4 regions of the Paenibacillus sp. FSL R10-2796 genome follow, and region 1 is predicted to be linked to each of the others. Evidence: predicted binding sites of a transcription regulator. Region 1 holds the regulator's gene; each other region holds the start of a gene.
The links. Region 1 encodes Rex, which represses fermentation and respiration genes when NADH is low (regulators of the CRP and FNR family bind a similar motif). Its sites were predicted from a motif close to TTGTGAAATATTTCACAA; they were not measured.

Region 1 (7,459 bases):
GACGTATTGCTGGCAAGAATAATGTGGTTTGGACATACTTGATCCAGTTGATTCAATATTTTTTTCTTTTCTTCTAAATCCTCAACGATTGTTTCGATAACCATGTCACAAGAGCTCAGCTCTGCGAAATGTGTCACTTTTTGAATGCGGCTAAGAATCAGCTTTTTCTCAGCTTGAGTGATCGCCCATTTCTCCAGTTGCTTATCTAGACTTGTCTCGATCATTTCGTAGGAGTAGTCCAGTTTCTCAGGGGTTTTCTCCACCAGCAATACATCCAGGCCCTTGGCTGCCAGCATTTCGGCAATCCCTTGTCCCATTGTGCCACCGCCGATGACACCAATTTTCTTGAAATTCATAAAAAAGTCTCCATCCTTTCAGGTATCTATACTTTTGTATTGTACCTTGTCTGTCGCAAAAATTTATAAAGCCCGACATATAATGATATCTTAGCATGCCTGAAAAGTAAAAAAAAATAACCAGCATAAATATTTATGCTGGTAAACGCACGCTGTCACGAAATTGACATCGAAATTGCTCTCCAGAGAGCACTTCTTCCTTCATTAAAATGTCAAGGGAGTAATCAAATACATTTCGTTGCTTTTCAAGGTGGTCGTGAGTACGTACCATCAATTCATCCAATATTTTACTGTTTTCCTTCATAAGCTCTTCAGTGGTAACCATTTCCAACTTGGCGATACCCAACGAAGTCAATCCGGATTTCATCATGGTTTCGACAATATTCAGGGCCTGATCAAAATCGCCACGCGAACCTGTGCTTCGTCCGCCATAATACATTTCTTCTGCAGCCGCTCCACCAAGTGCGATCATAATCTGATCTTCTAGATAATCTTTGGTGTACAAATACTGCTCTTGCTGAGGATTGTGACGTACATAACCAAGGGCTTGCCCCCGCGGAGTCAGCGTAACCTGACTAACACTTCCCGGACGAAGCAGTTCTGCCATAATGGCATGTCCCAATTCGTGGATTGCCACCCGTTTTTTCTCTTCGTGGTTAGTTTCTCTGTCCGTTTTTTCCCCCATCATAACCTTGTCAATCGCCATCGACAGATGCCGCTGCTCAACCTCTGTCAATTCCTCACGCATCATATAAATTGCTGCCTCATTCATAACACTTTCGAGCTGAGCACCGGAAAAACCATAGGCTTCTTCGGAAATTTTGTCGAGGTTCACATTGGCATGAAGCGGCTTATTTTTGGCATGTAATTCGAGAATCGATCTGCGGCCTTTTTTATCAGGCATGTCCACTTGAATATGACGGTCAAACCGGCCAGGACGCAGCAATGCTGAATCAAGCATTTCTTTACGGTTAGTGGCTGCTACCAGTAGAATGCGTGGTGTTTCGTTGTTATAGATCCCGTCCATCTCAGTCAACAGCTGATTCAAGGTCTGATCATATTCTCGTTGCTGTCCGCCTTCACGCTTACCGCCAATTACGTCAATTTCATCTATGAAAATAATAGCGCTTTGCTTGTTTTCCTTAAGGGCGCGGGTACGGGCATCCTTAAACAAATCGCGGATACGGCCGGCACCGACACCTACGTACATTTCTACAAACTCACTGCCTGATGCTGCAACAAATACAGAGTTCGTATAATGTGCTGCTGCTCTAGCCATAAGGGTCTTACCTGTTCCTGGAGGGCCTGTAAGCAGAATCCCTTTCAAAGGCCGAATCCCGAATTTGCTGATTTCCTCATGCCGGATCAAAAAATCCAACGCTTCACGAAGCTCCTGTTTTGCATTGTCTTGCCCGCCAATTTCTTCAAAAGTAAGCTTTGAAGGTCCATCCTTCTTGCGTTTCTTCCCGGCACCTGCATTTACCGCAAGTCCGCCTCTTAAATGAGCAATGATAAGTAAAGCCGTGAGCATCCCAGCAGCAATTACAATCGGGAATATATTAATGCCTAGAAAAGCCATGAAAATAAACAAGACAGGAACAAATCCGATTAGAATTTCTTTAAGGTATTTAGGCATTATTCCATACCCCCAATGTCGCAGGTTTTCGCGGCAAAATAATAAATTTGCTTTCTTTTCCATTACTCAAGCTTACATAGACATTATTGTCGTCAATTTCTGTTGAGGCTATCACATTTTTATATTGCGGATATTGCGCTTTGAGTCCATCAAGTTCTGTGGGTATAAGTGTATATTTACGGCTCTCCATGGCTTCAGCTACAGAGAACATCGCTTTATCCCAGTATTCATCCAGCAATTCACTGGAGTTCTGTTCTACATCAAGTTTTAGTGTACGTCCATCAATCATCGATTTTCCTTCTTGGGAGACGTACTGAACCAGCTCACGTAATTTCGTGCCTGGCTGGAGATCAAGTTTCAAAGTGACCTCATTGCGGTTAATACTGATATGAGAATTATTGACGCCCTCATATTGAGATACAATCTTCTGAAGTGGTTCCTGCATTGCAAACTGACGATACAAAAAGAAGCCACCAAACAATAGAGTAGCCGACAGTAGAGACGTTATCAGCACAGGTACAAGACGTAATTTCAAGAAACGTCCTCCTCTCAAAGATGACAAAATATAAAGCTCATTATAATAATTTATAGCTACTTGAGAGCTCATCAGAGAGACTGAAGTCTCTTATTGCTGTTCTAATTACAAGTAGTAGTATATCACAGGTGTATATACTAATTTCAAAATAAATGTGAATATATTTAAAATTTAATTTTTTAAATATTTCCATCAATACCAAATAAATTCCTCACTTTCGACAAAACCGGCCTTGATTTTTAATCAATCGGCCTATTTTCGTATGTGAATTTAAGAGAATATTCGATGATAACCACCCATTCAGTATATCACTTAGTATATCACTTTTGTACATCAAATAAATGTAAACAAGCGAACTTATTATAAGTTCGCTTGTTTACTATGACACCCTTAATTTCCTTATGTTCAGCTTAACTTTTAGGTAAACTGTAACCTTCGCCCATTCGGGACCCATCCGAAAAGCGATAAAATTGATAATAATACCGACCGCTCTGTTTATAAAAAAGCTGCCAAGCATACTCTCCGTTATATACTCCCGGCAGCAAGCGTTCAATCGTTATGTCCGGAAGATCAGCTTTGATAATGCCGCGTATTTGGGCTTCCGAGGTTCCTTTACTTAGTTCCTCAGCAAACACTGCGTCGTCGCCTTCAGCAAATTTTCCATCTACCGTAAAGCGGACCCAGACCATAAGAGCAGTCCCGGCTTCATTTTTCCCTGTTAATACCCAGTACACTGCATTTTCATCCCAAACCGATTTTTGTGCTTTGGTTACCTCTGTTAGACCCGCTCTGGTTTTGGCAACATCCTTAGCGATATCACGCTCGTTCCATTGATCTTTCATAATATAGGCATAGAACTGGATAAGTCCAAACCCCAGGAGCAGAATCAGAACTGACCCCAGGAGGATCCATTTTTTCCTTTTCTTCAAGGTACAGCTCCCTTTCTAGTAATATATCTTTTTTGATTATATAACACACCCGCGTGTTTATCCAAAATTTCATAATTTTCTAGGTTTCCCAGCCTTAAAAATACACAAAAGGCCGCAACTTTTGCTAAAAGCAAAAAGTCGCAGCCTATTATTTATTCGTTATTCTCCAGACTTAACGCTTCAATAAACCTTCGAAGGCTTCTTGCGCTTTACGCCGGATAGCTTCCTCATCCAGGGTTAAGCATTGTCCATGCTTGATGACCTGTTTACCATTCACCCACACATGCTCAACATCCTTAGCGCTAGCAGAGTAAACCGCATGAGACAACAGATCTGTGTGTGGCAGCAAATGCGGCTGATCGATATCAATAGCAATGAAATCTGCTTTCATCCCTACAGCAAGTCTGCCTACATTATTTAAAAAGATGGACTGCGCGCCATATTCTGTAGCCATACGCAGAGCCTCTGGAGCTGGAACAGCCGTTGGATCACCGCTGACACCCTTATGAATGAGAGCTGCAAGCCGCATCTCTTCAAACATATCCAAGTTATTGTTGCTTGCCGCGCCATCCGTGCCAAGAGACACCTTCACACCAGCTTTTAGAAGATCAGTAACCCGAGCCACTCCGCTAGCCAACTTCAAATTACTGCCCGGATTATGAGATACACCCACATTATGGCGAGCCAAGATCTCAATCTCTTCATCATTTAAATGAACACCATGTGCAACTATCGAGGGACGTGTGAACATGCCAAGCTTCTCTAAGTGAGCTACAGGACGCAACCCGTAATCCGCCACATTTTGTTCCACTTCACGTTTCGTTTCGGACATATGCGTATGCATCGGTAAATCCAGATCATGCGCTGCCTGCACGAACTTAACCAGGAAGTCCGGAGGGCAAGTATAAGGGGCGTGCGGCGAGATCATAGTAGTAATTCTGCCTTCAGCCTTTCCATGCCAGTTACGGGCAAAAGAAATCGCTTCCGCAAGCTTGTGATTCTGTACATCCTCTGGACATAACCCGATCACACCACGCATCAATACGGAACGGATACCTGATAACTCAGCTACCTCGGCTACTCGGTCCATATGATCATACATATCGAGGAAGGTCGTAGTTCCACCCTTCAGCATTTCCAATACAGATAAGGAGGTTCCCCAGTATACATCATCACCGGTGAACTTTTCCTCCATTGGCCACATCTTCTCCTGAAGCCACACTTGTAGCGCTAAATCATCTCCATATCCACGCAGCAAAGACATCGCCGCATGACCATGTGTGTTTACAAGTCCAGGCATGAACAGCAGACGGCTGCCATCAACCACTTGCACTCCAGCTTCCATCTGAGGCTCTTCTTTTCCTATGTAAGTGATTAAATCATCTTCAATAGTCATATATCCACTCAGAACCGGCTCATCCGTTCCCGGAGTCAGAAAATACCCGCCCTTAATTATCGTTTTATTGTTGTTCATGTTCGCTTTCTTCCTTTCCATCCCGCAAGTAATAAGCAAGACTTTGCAGATCAGTTGTAAAATCAGCTGCATGCACCCGGATATTCGGTGGTGTCTTCAGAATCACAGGGGCAAAGTTCAAAATCGCTTCAATCCCAGAAGAAATGAGAATATCTGCTACATTTTGAGCTTCTGAATCAGGTACGGTAATAATGGCAATGCGAATACCTTGCTCACGAATCGTGCTGCCTAGTTCATCCATCGGTTGCACAGTAAGGGAGTTGATCTTACGTCCAACCTTAGGAGCGTACGAATCAAATATAGCCGTGATTTTCATAGTATCTTTAAGATATGCATTGTAATTAGACAAGGCATGTCCGAGATTACCTGCTCCAACTAAAGCTACATTAAGCTGTTGATCCAGCTTCAGGATATGACGGATTTTCTCAATAAGATACGTTACATCATAGCCGATACCTTTTCTGCCGAAGTCACCAAAATATGCTAAATCCTTACGAATCTGTGCGGGATTAAGATCAAGCTTTTGTCCAAGTTCCTGAGAGGAAACTGTTAATATTTCGCGATTCTGGAGATCATTCAAAAAACGCAAGTACACAGGCAGTCTGCGAACAACGGCTTCTGATATTTTATCCGATTTCATATTTTTCCTCCTAAAAATAGTAATGTTCTTGTGAAAATCCATATTCAAACGTCTACCTCTCCTTATTAAGGACGGTACTGTAACACACCGCCCTTAAGGATAAGGAGGAGCTAAACTGAAGACGAGCGTTTTAAGAAGCGCCGCCATCCTCTAGCCATTCCGCTATGCGAGGGACCATTTGATCAGTAAGCATATGCTCCATTTTGGGACCAGGCAATGAATAAAGGAAATACTTCCCGTAATGAGATTCAATAACCCTTGTATCATAAACAATAACTATTCCGCGATCCTGCGCCGTGCGAACCAGTCTTCCGAATCCCTGCTTAAAACGAATAACCGCTTGAGGAACAGATAATTTCATGAACGGATTCTTCTTCTGGGCCTGTAATAACTCCGACTTCGCTTCCGCCAACGGGTGATTCGGCGGTTGAAACGGAAGTCTCACGATGGCCAGGCAAGTCAGTGCTTCACCTGGAATATCTACACCTTCCCAGAAGCTGCTCGTCCCCAGCAATACGGATGCTGCACTGTCCTGAAAGCGGCGGATCAGCTTGCTCCGGCTGCCACCTTCCACGCCTTGACCAAGCACCGTAATCTCTTGTGAGGCTAAAGCCTCTTTAAGCGGATCATATACCTGACGCAGCATTTTATAAGAAGTAAACAGAACCAGCATCCGCCCACGTGTTGTTTTAGCAGCTTCCGATAATGACTGTACGAGTGTATCGACAAATCGAGCATCGCCCACACTGCCCTTCACACTAGGAAAATCACGCGGTATAACTAACAGTGCCTGCTCGCGATACTTAAAGGGAGAAGGAAGAAGTGAGGTCATTAGACGTCCTTCTTCCGCAGCTTCGTTAAGTCCGAGATTATCAATCATAAATTGAAAAGATTTATCTACAGACAGCGTCGCCGAGGTAAGCACGATGCTTTTTTTCTTATCGAAGAACAACTCTTTAAGCTGGCTGCTAACATCCACAGGGACAGCATACATCTGCAGTGATTTGCTGCGGTAATTCCCATTTGCCTCCAGCCAATATACTACATTATCGTCATTCAGCCCCATAAAGAATCTTACTTGCTCACGGATGGAAGCCAAATCCTTAAATAAACCGCTAATATCAGTAACAAGACTGTCTGCTGAGGATTGGCTTTCCTGGTCGCGCATCTCGTTAAGCATTTTATCACCCTTACGGATGATGTCGCTTAACGTCAGATTCATAGTGTTCTCTAGTGCAACCAATTCATCCCAATCCTTCGGCTTACGGGCGGGAATCAAACGCATAACCAGTTGTCCCGCTTCCCCTGCCCCTGCATCACTGCGTTCCGGCAAAAGGCTGAACAGCTTGTCGCTGAGTGCATCCCAGGTTTCTTTGACGGTAAGCAGATCCGGGTAGATCCGATCGATGACTCCGCTCCATTCTGAAGCCTCTTCACTGCCTGACGACTGTAATATCTGGCGCAGAGCAGGAAGCTGTCCGTTTCGGCTATCTTTATACAGCCGCGATAATGTGTGTGCCACAGTGAAATGCTTCATATGCATGCCAAGATGTTTACCAGCCACATCTTCTAAATGATGTGCTTCATCAATGACAAGATGCTCGTAAGCCGGAAGCAGCTGGTGCCCAGCCTTAACATCTGCGAATAGCTTGGAGTGGTTCGTAATAACCACGTCAGCAATCCCAGCTTCATGCTTGGCCCTATGATAATAACATTTGCGGAACCAAGGACAAGAACGGCCCAGACAGGAATCGGTATCGCTTGCCACCGTCTCCCAGAAATCACCGCCCCGGCCGCTTAAATTCAGCTCTTCATCATCCCCTGATTCACTTTGAGTGAGCCATACAATCATCTGAGCGGCAGTAAGCGCATCTTCCCTTGGGCTTATA
Region 2 (7,459 bases), 3.4 Mb from region 1:
CTTGCTCAGAGATGGAGAGAATGGAATCATCCGTACTTTTTAACTGCTTACAGGCCTCTTCAATACGGGTACTGTTTAGGAAGTCGAGAGGTGCGGACCCCATAATCTCATGGAATTTCCTGCGGAAATGAGTGGTACTTAGGTGGCACAGATCAGCTAAAAAATCGATGGTAATCGGCATCATGTAGTTTGTAGTGATGTATTCCAGAACGGGTGAGATGACAAAATCGCCCTTCAGGCTATGCTCTGTTTCTTGATCAACCAAGGGTTCATACCGGGAATGAATTCTTAGGAGTTCTATATAAAGCGATAACAATAAGCCGTAGGCACTTTCTTGATAGTAAGGATTTTTTTGTTTCAATTCCTCCACGACCGATGTCGCAAGGGTATAAACCTTGGGATGTTCCTCTTTATTCAAAATACAGTTTGTTCCCTTTATAGCCCACAGATTCGGCTCAAAGTTGCTGTAAGCGCTCTTGAAGGATTGCTGAAAAAGATCCTCAGGCGAAAAAAAGATATAAGACCACAGACTGGCTTCATTCGGCGAACTATAAGTTGTATGAGGGAGATACCTAGGGATGAAGGTCACATCTCCGGCTTTAAAAGGCACAGATTCTCCTTTGATCTCCATGATGCCGCTATCCGAATGGCAAATGCCAATCTCCAAATGATTATGGAAATGCAGATGTTCACTTTTAATATCAGAAATCTTCCAACGTTCACCGCTTAACAGCAAGATAGGAAAGTTTATCGGTAAGCTGTAGTGGCGGTATTCAATGATGGGTTTCTTTTTTCTGGGCATATTCTCAATACTCCCATTCTTATTACGTAGGTTGAGTAGATTATAGGTTAACGTTATATCAAATTCAACTATATAAAGAGAACTTGATATTATACAATTTAGGAAAAAAGTGGCGGAGGTGAAGTTTGGAACTGTAGGAGCGTTAGCGTCCGCCTTTGTCTGCAGATTTCCACCGCGAAGAGCGGTATAAAATCAAGAAATTCTTACGACAACAGCGGCCGGAAGTCCAAACATTCTCTGTAGTCACGAACAATCCCGAAATATAAGAACTACTAGTTAATGGTTGAAATTGCACAGTTTAGTTATGAATATGCTTAGAATCAGACCATTTTACTACTTACAATAGAGTTAGTAAAGCGTTTACAATATGGACGGACAGCTCTCAAGCGCCTTTGGGGGCGTGTGCGAAAGAGAGGAGAAACAAGATGCTTCAATTAACTTATGACAGAGAAGAGATTTTAAGGGTCATCGACAAAGTGGTCAGAAAAACAATGGCGATGGATTTAACATGGGACTGGCCTTGTGGTGTGGCTTATTATGGGGTAACCAGAGCTTATGAAACTACAGGAAATAAAGAGTATTTGGATATGCTTGTCCAGTGGGCAGATGAATATATCGAGCTGGGTCTGCCGGATTGGACGGTAAATACCTGTGCCATGGGCCATATGCTGATCACTTTGTATGAGGAAACAGGCAATCAGAAATATTGGGATATTGTGATGAGCAAAGTAGATTATCTGCAGAACAATGCGCTTAGATTCGGAGATCATGTGTTGCAGCATACCGTCTCTATTTCTAATGATTTTCCAGAACAGGCATGGGCGGATACCTTGTTTATGGCGGCATTTTTCCTGCTCCGTGTAGGAAGCAAATTAAAGGATCAGGAAATGATTCAAGATGCCTTGAATCAATATTATTGGCATATCAAATACCTGCAAGATCCTAGCAGCGGGTTTTGGTACCATGGCTACAATAATGTGAAGCAGGATCACATGTCTGGACTATTCTGGGGCAGAGCGAATGCTTGGGGCGCATACACCATGTCGCAAGTTAAAAAGCTTTTGAAAGAATGGTATCTGTATCCGCAGTGTATGGACGTGGAGTGTTCGCTGCGCGATCAGCTGGCCGCACTCAAGCTGGTGCAAACGGAGAACGGCCTGTGGCGGACAGTACTCGATGACGAGGAGTCTTATGAAGAAGTATCCGCGTCTTGCGGCATTGCGGCTGCTATGATCAATAACGGCAATCCGCTGCATACCAAATATGTGCAAAAAGCCCTAAAAGGTATTTTGAACAATATCAGCGAAGATGGACGGGTACTGGGTGTCTCTGGCGGAACAGCGGTTATGAAGGACCGGGAAGGATACCGCAATATTCCAAAAGACTGGATTCAAGGCTGGGGGCAAGGCTTAGCATTAGCTTTTCTATCCGATATGCTTAAATAGGAGGGATCCAAGTTGTCCAAACAAACAACGGGGGCCTTTACACTGCCGGGAGAATCCGGTTATGAGGCATTGACCCTGGAATTAGCTGAACGTTGGGGTGCCGATGTCATCCGTGACAGTGACGGCACACAGTTGTCCGATGAGATTATCAACGCAGGATACGGCATTTATTCTACAATCTGCATCATCAGAGATCATAACGAATGGGCGTCACAGAATTCAGACAAACTGCAGCAGAGCTTTTTAATAACTAATCCGAAGGTAGCGGTACAAGATTATTTATCCATCTATCTGATGGAGGATTTTTTTGCTGAACAATTCCGAGTGAATGATTCCAAAGAGGCGTTTAAGTACTGGCAGGTTTTTGACCGAACGACGGGCGAAGAGGTTCCAAGAGAACTGTGGAATTATGAGCGGGAATCGGGAAATGTAGTCATTACTGGAATAACGCCTTGGCATAAATACACAGTCAGCTTCATGGTCTACCGGATTTGGGAAGAGATCTCCATGTACAATCACACCACGAATCACTGGGAAAAAGAGCATCTGATGCAGATTGATCCCATCTATGTAGAAACGCAAAAATATTTACTCCATTGGATAGAAGATTGGTGTCATAAGCATAAGGAAACAACAGTGGTTCGGTTCACCTCCCTCTTTTATAATTTCGCCTGGATCTGGGGCAGCGATGAGCGCAATCGCCATTTGTTCTCGGACTGGGGTTCATATGATTTTACGGTAAGCTCAAGGGCGCTTGATCTGTTTGCCAAGAAATATGGGTATTCGCTCACGGCCGAGGATTTTGTGAATGGTGGGAAATATCGGGTCAGTCATATCCCGGCGCAGCAGCGGAAGCTGGACTATATGGCATTTATCAATGATTTTGTCATCGAATTTGGTAAGCAATTAATTGATATTGTGCATAAGCACGATAAGCTGGCGTATGTCTTCTATGATGATAGTTGGGTTGGCATGGAGCCTTACAATGACCGTTTTGAGGAGTTTGGTTTTGACGGGATGATTAAATGTGTGTTCTCAGGGTATGAGGCAAGGCTTTGCTCTGGTGTAAAAGTAGATACCCATGAGATTCGGCTGCATCCCTATTTATTTCCGGTTGGATTGGGAGGGCTTCCTACGTTTATGGAGGGAGGTAACCCTACGCTCGATGCCAAAAAGTATTGGATTAATATCCGGCGCGCCTTGCTCAGAGAGCCTATAGATCGGATTGGACTGGGCGGATATTTGCATCTTGTAGAGCCTTATCCGGATTTTTGTGATTATATCGAAAAGATCGCGGATGAATTCAGAGAAATTAAAGAGCTGCATCATAAAGGCAAACCGTATCACATTAAGACGAAGGTAGCCATTTTGCACGCTTGGGGCAAATTGAGATCGTGGACCTTGTCCGGGCATTTCCATGAAACGTATATGCATGATCTGATTCATATCAACGAGGCTTTGTCCGGGTTGCCGGTTGAGGTGCAGTTCATTGATTTTGAAGATATCCGTAAGGGAGTATTACAAGAGTGTGATGTAGTGATCAATGCCGGCTCGGCAGGTTCAGCATGGAGTGGTGGAGAATATTGGAGTGACCATAAGTGCGTGGACTTACTGACAGAATGGGTTTATGAGGGCGGTACTTTTATAGGTATCAATCAGCCTTCGGCGCTTGATGGTTATGACAGCTTTTTCAGAATGGCACATGTGCTTGGTCTGGATGAGGATACAGGCTCCAAGGTAGCTCATGGAAGATGGACATTTGAGGCTAGAGATGAGCAAGGTTTAGTGCCTGAAGGAGCCAGCATAACACCTAAAAATAACATCTATCTTACGGATGGCTCAGCAGCGGTATTGTGTGAAAAGAGTGGGATGATAACATTGTCCACCCATGCCTTTGGTAAAGGAACGGGGATCTACCTGCCTTCTTTCACCTTAAGCTTTGAAAATACAAGATTGCTGTTAAATGTGATCCGTTTTGCCGGCAATGAGTTAAAGGAAACAAAGTATATTACGGATAATTTATATACAGAGTGTGCTTATTATCCAGAAAGTAAAATACTCGTCGTGATTAACAATAGCGACCAGCTTCAAAAAACTACGATCGATACGGAATATGGACAACAAACCCTGGAATTAGATCCGTTTGATACTATTATCCGAACTATTGGCGATTAATCCCATTAAAAAAGCTCAAGCCAGGGCTAACTTGCCGATGCTTGAGCTTTTTGCTGTGAGGCCTATAGTATCTGTTATCTACTTATTTTGCTTTTATGAATTCAGCAGATTTGATCCCAGCTTGACGACCAAAAATAATGATTTCTGCAACAGAGTTGCCGCCAATCCGGTTTTGTCCGTGTAAGCCTCCTGTAACTTCGCCTGCCGCAAACAGACCAGGGATAGCTTCACCATCTTTATTTAGAACCTCTGTGTTCGTATTGATCTTCACGCCACCCATGGTGTAGTGAATCCCAGGAGCAATTTTAATAGCGTAGAAAGGACCAGTGGACAGGTCATTGTCCATTCCTGTAGTTCTGCCAAATTCGGCATCCTTTTTATTCTTAACGGCGCTGTTCCAAGTATCAAGCGTTGTTGCCAGCTTATCCTCTGGAACACCGATTTCTTTGGCCAAAGCTTCGATGGAATCCGCCTGAATCACGAAGCCCATTTTGTCATATTGTTCAATAGCCTTCACACGGGATTTAACACCGGAATCAAAGACCAGCGTAGCTGCTTTTTCAGGTAGTGTATTGATGGAAGCTGTTACTTTATCACGGGTATCCAATTCGTTGGTGAACCGTGTACCTTCACTGGAAACAAGGATAGCGCCTTCCCCACGAACAGCTTCGCCGATGAGGTAGGATTTTTCTTGCTGCACAGTCGGGTGAACTTGGATTTGATCCATATCGACGGTTGTGCCGCCGAGTTTCTCAATCATCTTGATGCCGTCTCCGGTACTGCCGATTTGGTTAGTAGTAACGTAGCCTTCCAAGTCAGGTCTTACTTCGGAGATCAAATCCATATTGGCACCGAATCCGCCAGTGGTTACAACGACAGCATCTGCCGTAATTGTTTTTTCCTCTGTTTGGTTAAAGAGGACCTTGACGCCATTTACCTTGCCATCTTTTTCAGTGATTTCTTTGACATCAGCATTCACGAAAAGTGGGATTTCTTTCTCTTGTACGTTTTTTACTAAACCTTTGACAAGGTATTGACCCACAGCAGAGCCATCTTCAGGACGGTGTGTACGTTTTTCGTTCATGCCGCCTGTAATGGTGATATTGTTCAAGCGGATTCCGATGGAATCCAGCCAATCGATCGCACTCGCGGAATTATCAACGAAGAAACGCAGCATTTCTTTGTCGTTAGTGTCATGGCCACCTTTTAATGACTCTTCATAAAATAAATCATTGCTGTCTTCAATGTTTTGTTCTTTTTGGAATTTCGTTTCAGAAGCGTTCATCCCCGAAGAGGATTTGGTTGTGTTCCCGCCGGCAACCGGCATTTTTTCCAAAATAACAGGGTTCATGCCTTTCTCTTTGGCCTCAAGCGCCGCGGACATTCCCGCACCACCCGCACCGACAATGATGATATCATATTTATCTTTTAATTGATCGAATGGTGTGTAGCTTGCTTCAGATGCCCCGGAGACGGCTTCAACTTCTTTTTTCTCGTTGTTATTACTCTTGCTCTCGTTCACCTTGTCGTTTCCATTACCGCAACCTGCGGTAACGAGCATGACAGAGAGGACGAGACTCAGAGCACCAGCTGCTTTCTTTTTCATTGTTAACCCTCCACTTTTATATTTCTCTATTAAGATGTACCAAAAGAACCCGACAAAAAAGAAAGGAAGTATCAGAGGGAGTTGGAAGTGGAGAAGCGCGCGCGTCGCTGTTGTTCTCCAAACTTCAAATCTTCTACGGTTACGTCCACAGTTTCCATCGTTATTCTCTTTAGTTCATCTTCTTATTAAGTATACCATCAATCATGACTATTAGTGAAAGTTTTCACAAATTATACAAGTCGTCTATTCTAACATAGGGTAACGAAATATTGAGCGGATTAGGCGGAAAATGGACCATAAACCATATAACTAGAAGATTTGGCGTGAGATTTTCTCACTGTAGAAGTGGTAACTGTCACGGATTAGTAAAGCGGTTTTTGTTCTTCTGGATTTTTAAATGGTAAAATGAGAGTATTGCCTACTAGTCAATCCGGAAAGACTAACATGAGACATAGAAACAAATTCTAATTAATAGGTGAGAATATGGAATTTAATAATGTAATAAAAGAAAAAGTAAAAGAAGATAACTATAAAGTGTTTGCTTTACTAAGCCGCTATTTGAATAATACCCCCGACTTTATTAACAAAGAAGAAATTGAAGAAATCGTAAACTGTGGTGTATCTTATGAATACGCTTTTGGTTTAATGCTGGCTGCTGCTTTTGGGATGGATACGGTTGATAATGTTGATGATAAGGAATTGTTCAACCAATATTTTAGCAATATGCTTCATAAGCTTGATGCAAATGAATATTATGACAATCCATATTATAAAAATATCAAGATACCAACTATAAAGATTAATAATAGTGAATTAAAATATGAAAAATATAAACCTTTTGAAGGTTTTGTTTGCAATGATATCATCCGGACAGAAGAGGGAAGACAAATTCCTCAGGTTGGTTTTTTTCAAACTGAATTCATGTTCCCGGCTGTCTTGGAGAATGACAGAATCTGGATGACGATCACGCCAAATGAAATAGAAACAATGAAAGAAGCTGTTGATAAAGCGTTTGGGAATGTTCTTACGTTTGGGCTTGGACTTGGCTATTATGCTTATATGGTTTCTGAAAAAGTTAATGTTGAGAGCATAACGGTTGTTGAAAAAAATCAAGATGTCATTGATTTATTTAATAAATATGTACTGCCACAATTCAGTAATGCTCACAAGATCAGGCTTATCCAAGAAGATGCTTTCGAATATGCAGAACAACATATGTCTAAGGAAAAATATGATTTTGTATTTACGGATTTATGGCATGATGTTTCTGATGGAATGGACATGTATTTAAAAATGAAAAAGTTTGAAAAGAAAAGCCCGGATACTGTATTTATGTACTGGATAGAACAATCTATTTTATGTTATTTGTAATTTTGAGTTGCGTTAATCTGTTGTAGCTGACTCCGAAAGGAAGAACCCATTTTTGAAAAC
Region 3 (7,459 bases), 2.5 Mb from region 1:
GCATCGCGTGCACCGTATTACGTCCGATGACCTTTTTAGGCTTTTCCAATTCAATTCGCGGCAGCTTAGATGCCCGCTGGTATAATGCCTCTGTTGAAATGCCTAGGCCGGGGACAATCGCCCCACCAAGATAATTAGCACCTGCATCAATGCAATCAAAAGTCGTAGCCGTACCAAAATCAACAACGACAAGTGGACATTTGTATTGTTCAATCGCAGCAACTGCATTAACAATCCGGTCTGCGCCAATTTCACGCGGATTCTCATAACGTAAGTTAAGCCCCGTCTTAATCCCTGGTCCAACAATCAATGGGTCTTTCCCTATATATTTAATACACATATCCTCAATAGTCTTAACCAGTGGCGGAACAACCGAAGATATAATTACACCTTCAACGTCTTTGACAGATACACCTGACATGTGAAAAAGATTGTGTATCATTACTCCATATTCATCCACGGTCGATTGACGCGCAGTACTTAGCCGAAAATGATGCAGCAATTCGCGTTTTCTATATACACCGAGAACAATATTGGTATTACCGATATCGACAGCAAGCATCATGACAAAGACCCTTCCTTCTTGGCATTAAGGTCTAGACTGATATCCAGACTGGAGAAGGAGTACGTAAGGCGCCCGACAGAAATCACATCCACACCCGTTTCAGCAATCCCGCGTAAGGTTTCTAACGATACATTGCCAGAAGCCTCTGTCTTAACATGCGGAGCTTTCGATTTAATCCTAGCCACGGCTTGCTTCATCATATTGTTAGACATGTTATCGAGCATTATAATATCAGCACCTGCTGCCAGCGCCTCTTCGACTTGCTCTAAATTCTCGGTCTCCACTTCGATGCTCATCGTATGCGGGATGTTCTTCCGGGCACGACCTACAGCCTGCCGAATACCACCTGCGCCTTTGATATGATTATCCTTGATCATAACTGCATCATATAACCCAAAACGGTGATTAAAGCCTCCACCAATACGAACAGCATATTTCTCCAGCATCCGGTGACCTGGTGTTGTCTTACGTGTGTCCACTAGACGAGTTGGTAATCCCTCCAACACCTGCACGAAAGAAGCTGTACGTGATGCCACACCCGAAAGACGCTGCATCAAGTTAAGCGCAAGCCGCTCACCTGTTAGAATCGCATGTGTGCTGCCCTCAACCTCAATAATTACTGTCCCTTTAGTTACAGCTTGGCCTTCTTCGACAAGGGCTGTAAAACTAAGCGTCGGATCCACAATTTCAAAAACCAGCTCTGCAATTGGGATGCCACAAATTATCCCGTCTTCCTTGGCATGAATAATCCCTTTGGACTCATGGCCCACTGGAATCGTCATCTGCGTGGTTACATCTCCGGAACCAACATCTTCCCGCAACCAAGCCTTGATAGATTGTACTAGTTCTTCATTGTAACCATTAAACATCATCGCTTAATTCCTCCACTATTCCCAGTTCGCGAATTTGAAGCAGGTGCTTACGCCACTGATCATCATCCCGCTGCGGATAATCCTCACGGTAATGCGCCCCACGGCTCTCTTCCCGTGCCAGAGCAGACTCTGTCACAAGCAAACAGCAGGTCAGCATATTAGCAAATTCATATTCCTCACGTTTGGACAATGCTGATCCAAAGATTGGCAGCTGTCGTTTTAATTCATCTAGTCCTTTAAGTAACATCTCTTCGTTACGACGCAGTCCAGCATATCGAACCATAATCTTCTGTAGCTTCAAACGACGTTCCACAATGGCTTGAGTTGGCGAATCTACACGTCCCTCGTTACTGTTAACCGATAAAACATCACGGTCCAGCGGGGAAAGCTCATGAATCCGATCAATAATACGCTGTCCGAATACAATGGCCTCAGATAATGAATTACTAGCTAAACGGTTAGCGCCATGCAGGCCTGTGGAGGAAACCTCTCCGCAAGCAAACAGACGTGGGATGGTGCTCTCTCCATTCAGATCGGTCTTAATCCCCCCCATCATATAATGCGCAGCGGGAGCCACTGGGATCCAATCACTTGTAATATCCAGTCCATAGCCCATACATGTCTCATATATTGTGGGAAACCGATGCTTCACCATCTCTGGAGATTCATGTGTAATATCCAAATAAACGAACGTTGATTTAGTATGTTCCATTTCACTTACAATAGCTCGTGCTACAATATCCCGCGGAGCCAGCTCAAGCAGGTCATGATAACGTTCCATGAACCGTTCTCCATTAATATTGCGCAAGACTGCTCCTTCCCCACGCACAGCTTCGGAGATTAAAAATCTAGGAGCTCCCGGGTAACTAAGTGCTGTAGGATGAAATTGAATAAATTCCATATCTCGTATATGAGCCCCAGCGCGATAGGCGATTGCTACTCCATCTCCTGTAGCTACTTCTGGGTTGGTAGTGTATCGATATAATTGTCCTGCTCCACCAGAGCACAGAATGGTCGCATCCCCTTGCAGGAACAACCTTCCACCACCGGGCCGTTGCAATAATGCGCCTACACATTCTCCACCTTCAGTGATGAGATCGATAACATAATGATCATCCCAGACCTCAATATTCTCATGTTCGGCTACCTGTTCCGCCAATGCACGAACAATCTCATAACCTGTAGCATCCCCATTAGCATGCAAAATACGGCGGTGGCTGTGCGCACCTTCCTGAGTCAAAGCCAGTACCCCATCTTCCTTATCAAACAGAGTTCCTAAGCGAATTAACTCATGAACGCCTTCCGGCCCTTCATTAACAAGTGCATCGACAGCTGTTGAGGAGCAAAGACCTGCTCCGGCCATTAAGGTATCCTGCCGGTGGTAAGCAGGGGAATCATCCTCAGCTATAACAGCTGCGATCCCCCCCTGTGCATAGCGAGTATTACTTTCCATTACTGATTTCTTTGTGATCATTATGACACGCCGATCTTCACTGGCTTTAATAGCTGTGAATAACCCGGCAATCCCTGAACCAATAACAATACAATCTGTCTTTACCGTAGGAATATCCCGAAGATCAAAATCAACCAAATATTGTGGAATCATGACCGCTTTTCACCTGTTTCAACGAAAGAGTAGCGCATGCTACCGGACTTGTAGCATGCGCTCTAGGGATGTTCTGGCTTTGTCGGCGACAGCAGGCGGTACATAGATTTGTGGCTTCATCGTCTCCAGGCATTTCACCAGTTTTTTTAGATTATTAACTTTCATATTAGGACAAACAAGAAATTTGGTAGCAAAATGGAATTCTTTATCTGGACTATCCTTACGAAGCTGATATCCGGTACCATCTTCCGTTCCAACGATAAATTGCTTACGATCCGATTTCCGGCAATACTCCAGAATTGATGTAGTGCTGCCTACATAGTCACCCATGGCGACTACTTCAGGACGACACTCTGGATGAACTACAAATTCCGCATCTGGATATTTTGCTCTCATTTCTACTACATCTTTGACGGTCAACATGTCGTGAGTGTTGCAATAGCCTTCCCAAATAATCAGCTTCTTGCCCGTCTGATCTTGTACATATTGACCAAGATTCTTATCTGGGACCCAAATAATCTCTTCGGCGTCAAGGGATTCGATTACTTTCACAGCATTAGCAGAGGTACAACAAATATCGGTTTCTGCTTTAATCTCGGCGGACGAGTTGATATAAGTGACTACTTTAGCATTTGGATGTTGAGCTTTTAGCTTACGCAAACCGTCTACATTGACCATATCTGCCATTGGACAGCCTGCACGTTCATCAGGAATAAGGACGGTTTTGTTCGGGGCTAGAATTTTTGCACTTTCCCCCATGAAATGAACACCGCAGAATACAATAACTTCTGCATCTGTCTCTGCAGCCTTCTGAGCGAGTAAAAAAGAGTCGCCCCGGAAATCGGCAACCTCCTGAATTTCATCACGTTGATAATAATGAGCTAAAATGATTGCGTTTCGTTCCTTTTTAAGCTGTTCAAGACGTATACGAAGTTCTCGATTCTGTTCCTGCTTGCGCTCAAGCGCCAGAGCTTCCACCGATTGTTCTCCCCCTTAAATCCTCGCGGCTTTTCGCCGACATGATGTTATCAAATGGCATGCGCCATCATGGTGAAAAAATGAACATGCTGATATAAATAGTAAGTAATATTAATCACTAATGTACACAACGTTCCAGCCTCTGTCAATGTAACTGGACAGGCTTTAAGGCATAGAATCCCTTAAAAATTAAAATAAAAAATCCGGAGAACAGTTACGTTCTCCGGATAAATTTACATCATATGAATGGTGGACCCAATTAGGTAAGGCTAGTGCCCCCACCTTTGTTGTCATCACCGGAACCGTCATTACCCTCAGAATCAGGGTTATTCGGGATATCCTTCGACAGGTCAGGAAGTGTGGACTGTTCATCCTCAGGCTTGCCTTGAATGCGAACTCGCACATCACCGATATTGTCGATGACAGGCTCGCCAACTTCATGGGCAACACCTTCGCCACCCTCTGGTTTACCATCCTCGGAAAGGAATCCTTGTTCAATCAGTTGTGTGATCTGATCAAGCTCAAGTGTTTCTTTCTCAAGTAATGTATTGGCAATCAAGTGCATTTCTTTGGAGTGTTTGATCAACAGATCTTTACAACGTTCGTAACTCGAAGTAATAAAGTTCTGCATTTCCTGATCAATCTCATAAGCAATGGAGTCACTGTAATTCTGTTCATGCCCAATATCACGACCCAAGAATACTTGACCTTGAGAAGATCCGAACTGCATAGGTCCAAGCTTATCGCTCATACCATACTCCATAATCATGGCACGCACGATGCGCGTAGCCTGTTGGAAGTCACTGTATGCACCCGTACCGATCTCACCAATAAACAATTCTTCAGCAACACGTCCACCAAGTAATCCAGTAACCTTATCCAAAAGCTCCTGCTTGGTAACGATCATCCGATCTTCCTTCGGAAGCATAATAACATATCCGCCTGCACGTCCGCGTGGGATAATAGTAACTTTATGCACCATATCGGCGTGCTCAAGGAAGTAACCAGCAATAGTATGGCCTGCTTCATGATAAGCTACAATACGTTTCTCGCGGTCACTGATCACACGGCTGCGTTTCTCAGTACCTACGATAACACGGTCAATAGCTTCATCCACTTCAATCATGGAAATATCTTTACGGTTACGACGTGCAGCTAGCAAAGCTGCCTCATTCAGCAGATTCTCCAGATCAGCACCTGTGAATCCGGTTGTGCGTTTAGCAACAACATCCAGTCTTACATCTTTCGTAAGCGGTTTGTTACGAGCGTGAACCTTAAGTACAGCTTCACGGCCTTTCACATCAGGACGGTCAACCGTAATTTGACGGTCAAAACGTCCTGGACGAAGCAATGCCGGATCAAGTATATCAGCGCGGTTAGTCGCCGCTACAATAATAATGCCTTCGTTACCACCGAATCCATCCATCTCAACCAGCAATTGGTTAAGCGTCTGTTCACGCTCGTCATGTCCGCCACCAAGACCGGCACCACGCTGACGACCCACAGCATCAATTTCATCAATGAAGATAATACATGGAGCATTCTTCTTAGCATTCTCGAACAAATCACGTACCCGAGAAGCACCGACACCCACGAACATTTCCACAAAGTCAGAACCGGAAATACTAAAGAAAGGTACGCCAGCTTCACCTGCTACCGCACGGGCAAGCAATGTTTTACCTGTTCCCGGAGGACCTACAAGCAATACGCCCTTAGGAATACGTGCGCCGACAGCTGCAAATTTGCGTGGATCTTTTAGGAACTCAACGACTTCGACAAGCTCTTGCTTCTCTTCGTCCGCCCCTGCAACATCCTCAAAGCTGATTTTCTTCTTCTCTTCATTATATAACCTAGCCTTGCTCTTGCCGAAATTCATGACTTTACCGCCGCCACCTTGCGCCTGGTTAAACAGGAAGAAGAACAAGATGAACATAATTACCAGCGGGATAATTGAAGAAAGGAATGTCAGCCAAATGCTGGTACCTTCCATTTTCTTCTGAGTTAATTCAATCCCATTAACATCACTGGCTTGAATCAGTTCATTGATAGCGGCATCTGTAGGAGGAATATATGTGGAGAAGCTTTTCGATTTAGTATCGGCAGGCAGCTCTCTATACTCGCCTGTGACCAGAAAGGCATTACCCTCAAACTGAACCGTCAAATCCTTCACATTGTTGTTCTTGATCTCCTGCCGTAACTCGTCGTATCTAGGGAAATCGGCGGCTTCATTTCCATTGCTCACAAACTGGACAATACCCACCACGACTAAAAATAAAATCAAATAAAAACCAGAATTCCGGATGAACCGATTCATCCCCTACCTCCTCTCACAACACTCAAGTTATTGTACCATAGCCTCTTGGGACACCTCAAATAAAGGAAGTTGTGGGTATCCGATCCGTATGATCGAGGCAGTCCTTAGTTCAATTGGAATAAATCTCAGGTTTCAGTACTCCAACATATGGGAGGTTCCGATACCGCTCGGCATAATCCAATCCGTAGCCTACTACAAATTCGTCAGGTAACACGAAGCCTGTGTAGCTGGCTTCAAGATTAACAGTGCGGCCTGATGGTTTATCAAACAAGGTAACCACAGAGATAGTAGCAGCATTCCGGTTGCGGAGCAACTCAATTAAATAGCTGAGTGTAAGACCACTGTCAATAATATCTTCAACGATCAAGATATCGCGGCCTTCTACCGATACATCCAAATCCTTAATAATTTTGACTACTCCAGAGGACTTGGTGGATGCTCCATAGCTGGACACTGCCATGAAATCCATCTCAACAGGTACTGTAATGGCTTTAACCAAATCTGCCATAAATATAAACGCACCTTTTAGTACACAAATTACTAAAGGGGTACGACCTGCGTATTCTTCGCTCAGTGTTCGACCGAGCTCCTTAATTTTCTGCTGAAGTTCCTCTTCGGTGATCAATACTTCTTGAATATCGTTTTGCAACTTGCGAAACCTCCTAAGTTATACTATGAAAGACTTACTTCGACCATTACGTGACTTCGTGGTCATCCAGCTCTGCCAGAGACAATAGAAGTACGGAGGTCGTGTGCCGCCCTACTGCGGCATGCATCGAGCGTCTTACGCCCGGAATCCAGACGATATTGCCCAAACCATCACAAACGAGGGGAATCAATGACCGTTCGGAAGCAGGTATTTTATCATCAATATAAATATCTTTTACCTTTTTGCTTCCGTTTAATCCCATGATCCTTATGGTATCTCCAGGCAATCGGGATCGTATCGTCAGTGGAAAGACCAGTTCATCACGGTCAAACCAAGCCGACATCTTCCCATAATCCTCCCCCTGTACAAAAAAGTTTTCTCTCTCCAGTACCGCCATCGACATCACCTTACCTATTTCCTCCAATTTAAGCTCAGAGTCCGGTAAAAACAGACGATATGTATAGCTTGCCTGTGG
Region 4 (7,459 bases), 290 kb from region 1:
GCTCCGTGGATGGGGTCGCAATGGTCTATGATTTAAGTACTAAAGGCCTGTCCCTTGCCGAAGCCCAAGAAATGTACAGACAAGAAGTGATAAATCCCAATATGCAACAGGCATTAGGCTTGGCTGCAATGGGGTTCACAAACGGCATGTTTAGTTTATCAAAAAAGAGCTCAACACCGAGTACTGTTAGTAAGGTAAAAGAGCCAGTTAAACCGAAGCAGTCAAATACTGCTAATAGTAATAAGATAGAGGTTAAGGCGAAAGAGGGCACGGGTAATGGTGCAGATAACATTGCTCAATATGCTAAGTACAAGGAGTTATTAAAAACAGAAGAAGCCGCAAACCCAGTAGTTGATAGTTTAAGGCAAACAGGTCAATTGCCTTCTAACTATATTACAAAATCTGTAGCTGAACAGAGTGGTTATAGACAAGGGAAAGCATTAAATAACTACGTTCAGGGTGGTCAAATTGGTGGAGACGTATTTGAAAATAAATCCAAAATACTACCTGAAGCACCTGGAAGGGTTTGGTACGAGGCGGATATTGGTTTAAGTAATACCATGTCTAGAAGTAAACAACCTGGAACAAGACTGGTGTATTCTAACGATGGACAAATGTATATTACAACTGACCATTATGAATCAGTTAACTTCATCGGAACTTATAAGTAAAGGAGTGAAGCAAATGAGCACACACGAAGATGATTTAAGAAAAGAAAATGTGACCTTACAAGTTAGCAATATTCAGGATTCAAGGGAACTTCATTTGCTCTTGAAAAGAGAACTTGATTTTCCTGATTTTTACGGAATGAATTGGGATGCTTTTTGGGATGCGATTACAGGGCTAGTTGAATTACCAGAAACTCTGAGTTTTAATGGGTGGGACAAGCTTACAACCGTCCTTCCTGATGACTCTCAAACCCTGAGTGATTTATTACGCAAATTCAATGAAAAACATCCTTCTTGGCACTGTAAGGTAGTTTATAAATAAGCTTCACTGAGCCTTGAGTTTTTTCTCAAGGCTCTTGTTTCGGAGGGGCTACCCAGTGCCGAATGAACCCATCATTCAACCAATAACACACTTAACCTATCCAACTTCGTTCAACAAAGAGATACAATTTTCGTGAGTACAATCACAAGTCAAAAGTCCTTTCAGGGTTAAGGTGAACAGGTGGAAAAGATTTTTTCAGAACCTGATCACATATCCCGAGGAGGAACTATTATGGAAACTAAAAAACCTAATGATAGAATTTCGGATTTACAGCATAAGCAATCGGTGCAACCTGGATTTACTCCAGATGCCCTGGTAAAAGATATTGTGCTGCAATTCCCAAAAGCTGCGGATTATTTCAAGTCCAAACGGATTGATTTCTGCTGTGGAGGCGCCAAACCTCTTACTGAAGCAGCGGTAGAGCGTGGACTAGATCAAGAGATGATCATTAGTGATCTCAACAAGCTGTTCGAGGAATATCCGGTACCTCAAGAAGAACTCGCATGGAATACAGCACCTTCTGCAGAGTTAATCGAGCATATCGTGAGTAAACATCACCATTACCTGCGGGAAGAGCTGCCCCTGATTAGCCAAAATGTAACTAAGGTATACCGGGTTCATGGCGGAGATTCCCCTCATTTAGAAGAGGTATATAGTTTGTTTAATGCACTCAAGGAAGATCTTCTTCAGCATACAGCTAAAGAAGAGGAAGACGAGTTTCCAAAATTATTAGCATATGATGCCAATCCAAGTGAAGAAGGGCTGACCATACTTCGCGAGGCATTAATTGAACTCGAGAGTGAACATGACACAGCAGGCGATATATTGAGACAAATACGCAAAATAACAGCTGATTTCACCCCACCGGCTCATGCTTGTACAACCTATCGTTTGACTTATGCCCGGCTAGAGGAGCTGGAGAGCATGACTTTTGAACATGTTCATCTGGAGAATAATATATTGTTCCCTAGATTCCAGTAGAAAAAATGAGTTTCATAGAGTCCCTTAGGGGACTTTTTTTATATTTGAGAACAAAGCTTATTTACGTTATTCTTAAATAGACAGTATGCATAACTTACTACAAGCCTGAGACGCTGTGTGGTCATTAGGCGGGACAAGGCGGTGTCACTATGCCCACGAAATATATGTGGAGGTTGTTACTAGGATTAGTCATCGTATTCATAATAGGTGGGTGTTCCACTCTTGCTGACATTAATAATGAAGGGAATAATGGCTTAGCAGGATCAGACGGGCCTACGCTTTCGCTTATCGTTGCGGGAAATGACTTGCTTACCAACCCTTTGGACAAGCAGCTTAGCGAGAGCTACAGAAAAGGGATAACGATCTTTGACCTACTGAAAGGTAGTGGGAAGGCCACCTTTTCTGAGGATAACACAAGCATTCTAACGGTAAATAATATTTCACTCGGTCCAGGAATGAATTGGGAGCTGCAAATGGATGGGGGGACCATTGGACCTGAGGATTGGGGTCGAACAGTCGGGCATGAATCAAAATTAGTAATTACGGCGATGTCTAAGGAACAAGAAGAACCCCTTCAAATTGTGTTGTTGACCGTGAATGGTGGAAGTGAGCAAGTGAATTTGAATCATTCATATGTTATGGGATTTACTGAAGATTTAACAGTGAGAGGTTTGTTGAAGAACAGCAGTGTGGTGCAGTTAACCGAAGACAACAAAAAGGTGTTATCCATTGGTGATTATACTCCTCTTAGCAATGAAGTTTGGAAGATGAAGGTGAATGGGAAGCAGCTGCTTGAGAATGGAATGGACATGAAGCTTAGAGTGCAGGATGAATTGGAGATTTTATTGGCTATACGTTAAAAAAAAGTACATAAATGCCAGATCTACGGTTGCTCAGAACCCGTGATCTGGCTTTTTTTATTGGAAGTTATAACCTAATAAAGTTGCCTTACTTTTATGTGAAAACATTCACATTTAATGTGACTGTAATCACAATCTCTCTTAAATTTTGAAATGTATAATTCCATTATGTAGAAGAGAAGTTGAAGCAAAGTTCAACAAACGGATAAGAATGAGGAGGCACCTAACCATGGCAGCGAAGAGAGAAAAATTAGTATTAGTCGGCAACGGTATGGCAGGCATAGGTACGCTAGAGCAAATATTGAAGCTAGGTGGAGCTTATGACATTACGGTCTTTGGAAGCGAACCTCATCCCAATTATAATCGGATCATGTTGTCCTATGTTCTCGAAGGGAGCAAAACCATCAACGATATCATCCTAAACGACTGGAATTGGTATGAAGATAACAACATTACCTTGCATACAGCAACAACAGTTACACGAATTGACGAGCATTCTAAGCAAGTAATTGCGGATAACGGTATGGCTGTTTCTTACGATAAAGTGATTATTGCAACGGGTTCGAATTCATTTATTTTACCTGTACCTGGTTGTGATAAGGAAGGCGTTGTGGGTTTCCGGGATATTGCAGATTGTGATGCAATGCTGGCTGCGGCTAAACAATACAACAAAGCGGCGGTAATCGGCGGGGGTTTACTTGGCTTGGAAGCGGCAAAGGGTCTTGTGAACCTTGGCATGGACGTTACTGTAGTGCATCTGATGGAAGATCTAATGGAGCGCCAGCTGGATCGTAATGCCTCCTCTATGTTGCAAGCTGAGCTAGAGCGTCAAGGCGTGAAATTTGCCATGGGCAAACAAACAGTAGAATTGACCGGGGAACAGAGAGTAAGTGGATTACAATTTAGTGATGGCACTTCACTTGCGGCTGATTTTGTAGTTATGGCTGTAGGCATCAAACCGAATATAACTGTGGCAAAAGAAAGCGGAATTGCTGTTAATCGTGGGATTGTAGTGGACGATTATCTGCAGACCTCTATGCAAAATGTATATTCCATTGGCGAATGTGCCGAACATCGCGGAGTTTGTTACGGATTAGTAGCTCCGCTATTCGAGCAGGGGATGGTTCTAGCTAAACATCTCTGTGGAAGCGATACAAACCCATATGAAGGTTCTGTTGTCTCCACCAAATTAAAAATTTCCGGTGTGGATGTATTTTCTGCAGGTGAGTTTATGGATTCCCCTGGACATACTGTAATCTCAAGCAAAGATGAATGGAAGCGAACCTATAAGAAAATTCTGCTCAAAGACAATGTCATTGTTGGTGCAGTCCTGTTCGGCGATGTGACAGAGTCGGCTAACCTGCAAAAGTTAGTAAAACAAGGCGCTGTAATGACCGATGAAATTTATACAGAGGTTATGAGTACGGGCTGCTGCGGAAGTGGAGCCAAAAAGAGTACATCCGTAGAAGCGATGGCGGACGAAGAAATCGTTTGTGGCTGTAACGGGGTTACGAAAAAAGCGATTGTGGATGCGGTCATAGAAAATGGTTTTACTACTGTGGACGAAATAAAAGCATGTACAGGAGCGACGCGCTCTTGCGGAGGTTGTAAACCGGTTGTAGAACAAATTTTACAATTTGTCCTGGGTGATAGTTTTGAGCAGTCTGCCAAGCAAGGAATTTGTAGTTGCACAACGCTTAGCCGGGATGAGATTGTTGCTGAGATTACAGCTAAAGGTCTTAGTACTACTAAAGAGGTTATGCATGTACTGGGTTGGAAACAAGAGGAAGGCTGCTCTAAATGCCGTCCGGCGATTAACTATTATCTGGGGATGATAAATCCGGATACACATCAAGACGAGAAGGAATCACGCTTTGTTAATGAACGTATGGGAGCCAATATTCAGAAAGACGGAACCTATACCGTTATTCCACGCATGTACGGCGGGGTAACGACACCGGAGGATTTGAAGAAAATCGCTGATGTCTCCCTTAAATATGATGTGAAAGTTGTTAAGGTGACTGGTGGGCAACGCCTGGATCTAATCGGGGTGAAAAAAGAGGATCTGCCGAAAGTATGGGAAGAGCTCGATATGCCATCAGGTTATGGTTATGCTAAGTCGCTACGTACCGTTAAGACTTGTGTGGGTTCACAGTTCTGCCGTTTCGGCACACAGGATTCGCTGGGAATGGGCGCGCTCATAGAACGTAAGTATGAACGTCTTGATTTTCCTGCCAAGTTTAAAATAGCTGTCAACGGCTGCCCGCGTAACTGTGCGGAATCCTGTACGAAGGATATTGGCATCGTCGGTAATGATGGCGGTTGGGAAGTGTTTATCGGTGGTAACGGTGGGATCAAGCCACGGATCGCTGACTCCTTCTGCAAAATAAAGACCGATGAAGAGTTGATCGAAGTGTGCTCCGCTGTGATGCAATATTACCGTGAGACCGGCAATTATTTGGAGAGAACCTCCGAGTGGGTTGAGCGTATGGGACTTGAGCAGATTCAAATGGTCATTTTGAATAATGAAGATAACCGCAAAGAGCTGGCCGCACGGATTGACTTTGCTCTGACTCAGGTTACGGATCCTTGGAAAAAAATGCTCAATGACAGCAGCACTCGTACTGCGCTTTTTGAAGAAACAAGAGTCTAGCGGATATAACGCACACAGAAGGGGAGAGACCAATGAATAAGACCACACAAACGTATGCAATAGGATCAGTACAGGATTTCCTGCTGCAAATTGGCCGCGTAGTGATTGCTGGAAATGTTGAACTGGCTGTGTTCCGTGCCTCTGACGGAGCCATCTATGCAGTAGAGAATCGCAGTCCTCATCCTAAGGGGGGCCCGCTTGCTGAAGGGATCGTGTCAGGTCACTATCTGTACGATCCACTGTACGATTGGAAAATCGATCTGCGCACGGGTGAGGTGCAGGCACCAGACCAAGGTAGTGTGGTGACTTATCCAGTCACACTGGACGGAGAGAAAGTTACAGTGAGCGTGTAGACACCGAAGAGTGTAGTAATAGATTTAATAGAAAACGGTGGGGTGGAGTATTATGTTTACGCAAAGTGTGGAGAGCATCGTAGAGACGGCAGTCAGTAAGCGGGACAAAATGAATGAAAGCTTGCCAAGATATTTTCTAGCAGCCCTATTGGCAGGTGCTTATGTAGGCATTGGGATTATCCTTATTTTCTCCCTAGGAGCACCGCTAGCGGCTGCCAAATCTCCTTTCCAACCGCTTATTATGGGCACATCCTTCGGCATCGCCCTGACGCTTGTAGTATTTGCAGGCTCAGAGCTGTTTACCGGGAATAATATGTTTTTTACTGTAAGTACACTGGCAGGCAGAACCAGTATCTGGGATACCGTTAAGAACTGGATTCTTGTATTCATCGGGAATGTGGTAGGTGCAGTGATTTTAGCACTTTTAATTCGTGGGACTGGGTTGTTCAGTGCTGCGCCGCCGGAGCATTTGATTTTTACAGCTGCTGCTAAAAAAATGAGTCTCCCGTTCTCTGAGCTGTTTTTTCGTGGAATCCTATGTAACTGGCTGGTCTGTTTAGCGCTATGGATGTCCTCACGCGCTAAAAGTGAATCTGCTAAGCTAATCTTAATCTGGTGGTGTCTGTTTGCCTTTATCGCAAGCGGATATGAGCATAGTGTGGCTAATATGACTCTGCTTAGTGTTGCTGTGTTGCTTCCAAATCATCCGGAAACCATTACGATAGCTGGATGGCTGCATAATATGATCCCTGTAACTTTGGGGAATATCATTGGTGGAGGCGTATTCGTCGGTATGGCCTATTGGGTGATCTCACCAGTGCGTGGTGCTCGCAACAACCGTTAAGATCCATTTTTAATTAACTATATTAGAGCTGAACCGATCTTGGGTTTAGCTCTTTTTTTGTTGAATATAAAAAAAGACACCTGCATTAGGCGCCTTGGACCACTCTATTTTATATTATGCAGAATAATTGGGTCATGTATGTTTCATTGAGGTGAATAGAGGGTATATTATAACGGAATTAGATCCGGCAGATTTCGTTCGGACACAATTCGCAGTGGCAAATTTCTTGCAGCATGCCAAGGTCCTTGATGACAATCATACCGTTCTCATACTCAACAGCATCTTTTTTACGCAGGTCGCTCAGCATCCTGTTAACACTTTCACGAGTGGCACCGATCATGTTGGACAAATCTGTATGCGTAATTTTTTTGTTGATAAGGATATTCTCACCGTCGCTGCTCTTCTCACCGTAGGTGTTGCCAAGACGAATGAGCGTGGAGCAGAGTGCACCTGGTTTGCCGTACATCATTAGATCACGGAATTTAGTTTGGGTGAGACGGTGATGAATACCCATCCATTTCATAAAGTCGATAGCAAAGTCACAATGTTGGCAGATGAGAATTTCTAGATCCTTTTGTTCGATGACGCCAACTTCACTTTCTTCAATCACTTCGGCTGTAAAGCTATGCTTAGTGCTGAAGAATGGATCTGCTTGACCTACCATATCACCAGCTTGATACATATAAAGAATGAGTTCTTTACCTTCATCAGTAGATTTAGTTAATTTCACACGTCCACGTTTGATATAAAACAATTTATCCGAGTAGTCGCCTTCCCA

Region 2: a site for Rex is predicted at 6,240-6,257, ahead of NST58_RS04225 (flavocytochrome c). Genes of this name have one in related genera too.
Region 3: a site for Rex is predicted at 4,092-4,109, ahead of nadA (quinolinate synthase NadA). Genes of this name have one in related genera too.
Region 4: a site for Rex is predicted at 2,928-2,945, ahead of nirB (nitrite reductase large subunit NirB). Genes of this name have one in related genera too.

What each region holds. Positions count from the first base shown of each region.
Region 1 covers NZ_CP150178.1:4,838,503-4,845,961, forward strand. Annotated here, with positions in the region: gene NST58_RS21920 (3-hydroxyacyl-CoA dehydrogenase NAD-binding domain-containing protein) at 1-356, opposite strand, end outside; gene NST58_RS21925 (AAA family ATPase) at 490-1,992, opposite strand; gene NST58_RS21930 (hypothetical protein) at 1,985-2,527, opposite strand; gene NST58_RS21935 (DUF5590 domain-containing protein) at 2,938-3,456, opposite strand; gene NST58_RS21940 (amidohydrolase) at 3,629-4,930, opposite strand; gene NST58_RS21945 (redox-sensing transcriptional repressor Rex) at 4,917-5,570, opposite strand; gene dinG (ATP-dependent DNA helicase DinG) at 5,701-7,459, opposite strand, start outside.
Region 2 covers NZ_CP150178.1:923,827-931,285, forward strand. Annotated here, with positions in the region: gene NST58_RS04210 (AraC family transcriptional regulator) at 1-802, opposite strand, end outside; gene NST58_RS04215 (glycoside hydrolase family 88 protein) at 1,228-2,247, shown strand; gene gnpA (1,3-beta-galactosyl-N-acetylhexosamine phosphorylase) at 2,260-4,422, shown strand; gene NST58_RS04225 (flavocytochrome c) at 4,505-6,028, opposite strand; gene NST58_RS04230 (hypothetical protein) at 6,512-7,399, shown strand.
Region 3 covers NZ_CP150178.1:71,562-79,020, reverse strand. Annotated here, with positions in the region: gene NST58_RS00360 (type III pantothenate kinase) at 1-565, opposite strand, end outside; gene nadC (carboxylating nicotinate-nucleotide diphosphorylase) at 562-1,437, opposite strand; gene nadB (L-aspartate oxidase) at 1,427-3,043, opposite strand; gene nadA (quinolinate synthase NadA) at 3,083-4,021, opposite strand; gene ftsH (ATP-dependent zinc metalloprotease FtsH) at 4,281-6,335, opposite strand; gene hpt (hypoxanthine phosphoribosyltransferase) at 6,445-6,984, opposite strand; gene tilS (tRNA lysidine(34) synthetase TilS) at 7,031-7,459, opposite strand, start outside.
Region 4 covers NZ_CP150178.1:5,133,165-5,140,623, reverse strand. Annotated here, with positions in the region: gene NST58_RS23305 (RHS repeat-associated core domain-containing protein) at 1-671, shown strand, start outside; gene NST58_RS23300 (barstar family protein) at 685-990, shown strand; gene ric (iron-sulfur cluster repair di-iron protein) at 1,276-1,971, shown strand; gene NST58_RS23290 (hypothetical protein) at 2,121-2,831, shown strand; gene nirB (nitrite reductase large subunit NirB) at 3,061-5,484, shown strand; gene nirD (nitrite reductase small subunit NirD) at 5,517-5,837, shown strand; gene NST58_RS23275 (formate/nitrite transporter family protein) at 5,890-6,681, shown strand; gene NST58_RS23270 (Crp/Fnr family transcriptional regulator) at 6,860-7,459, opposite strand, start outside.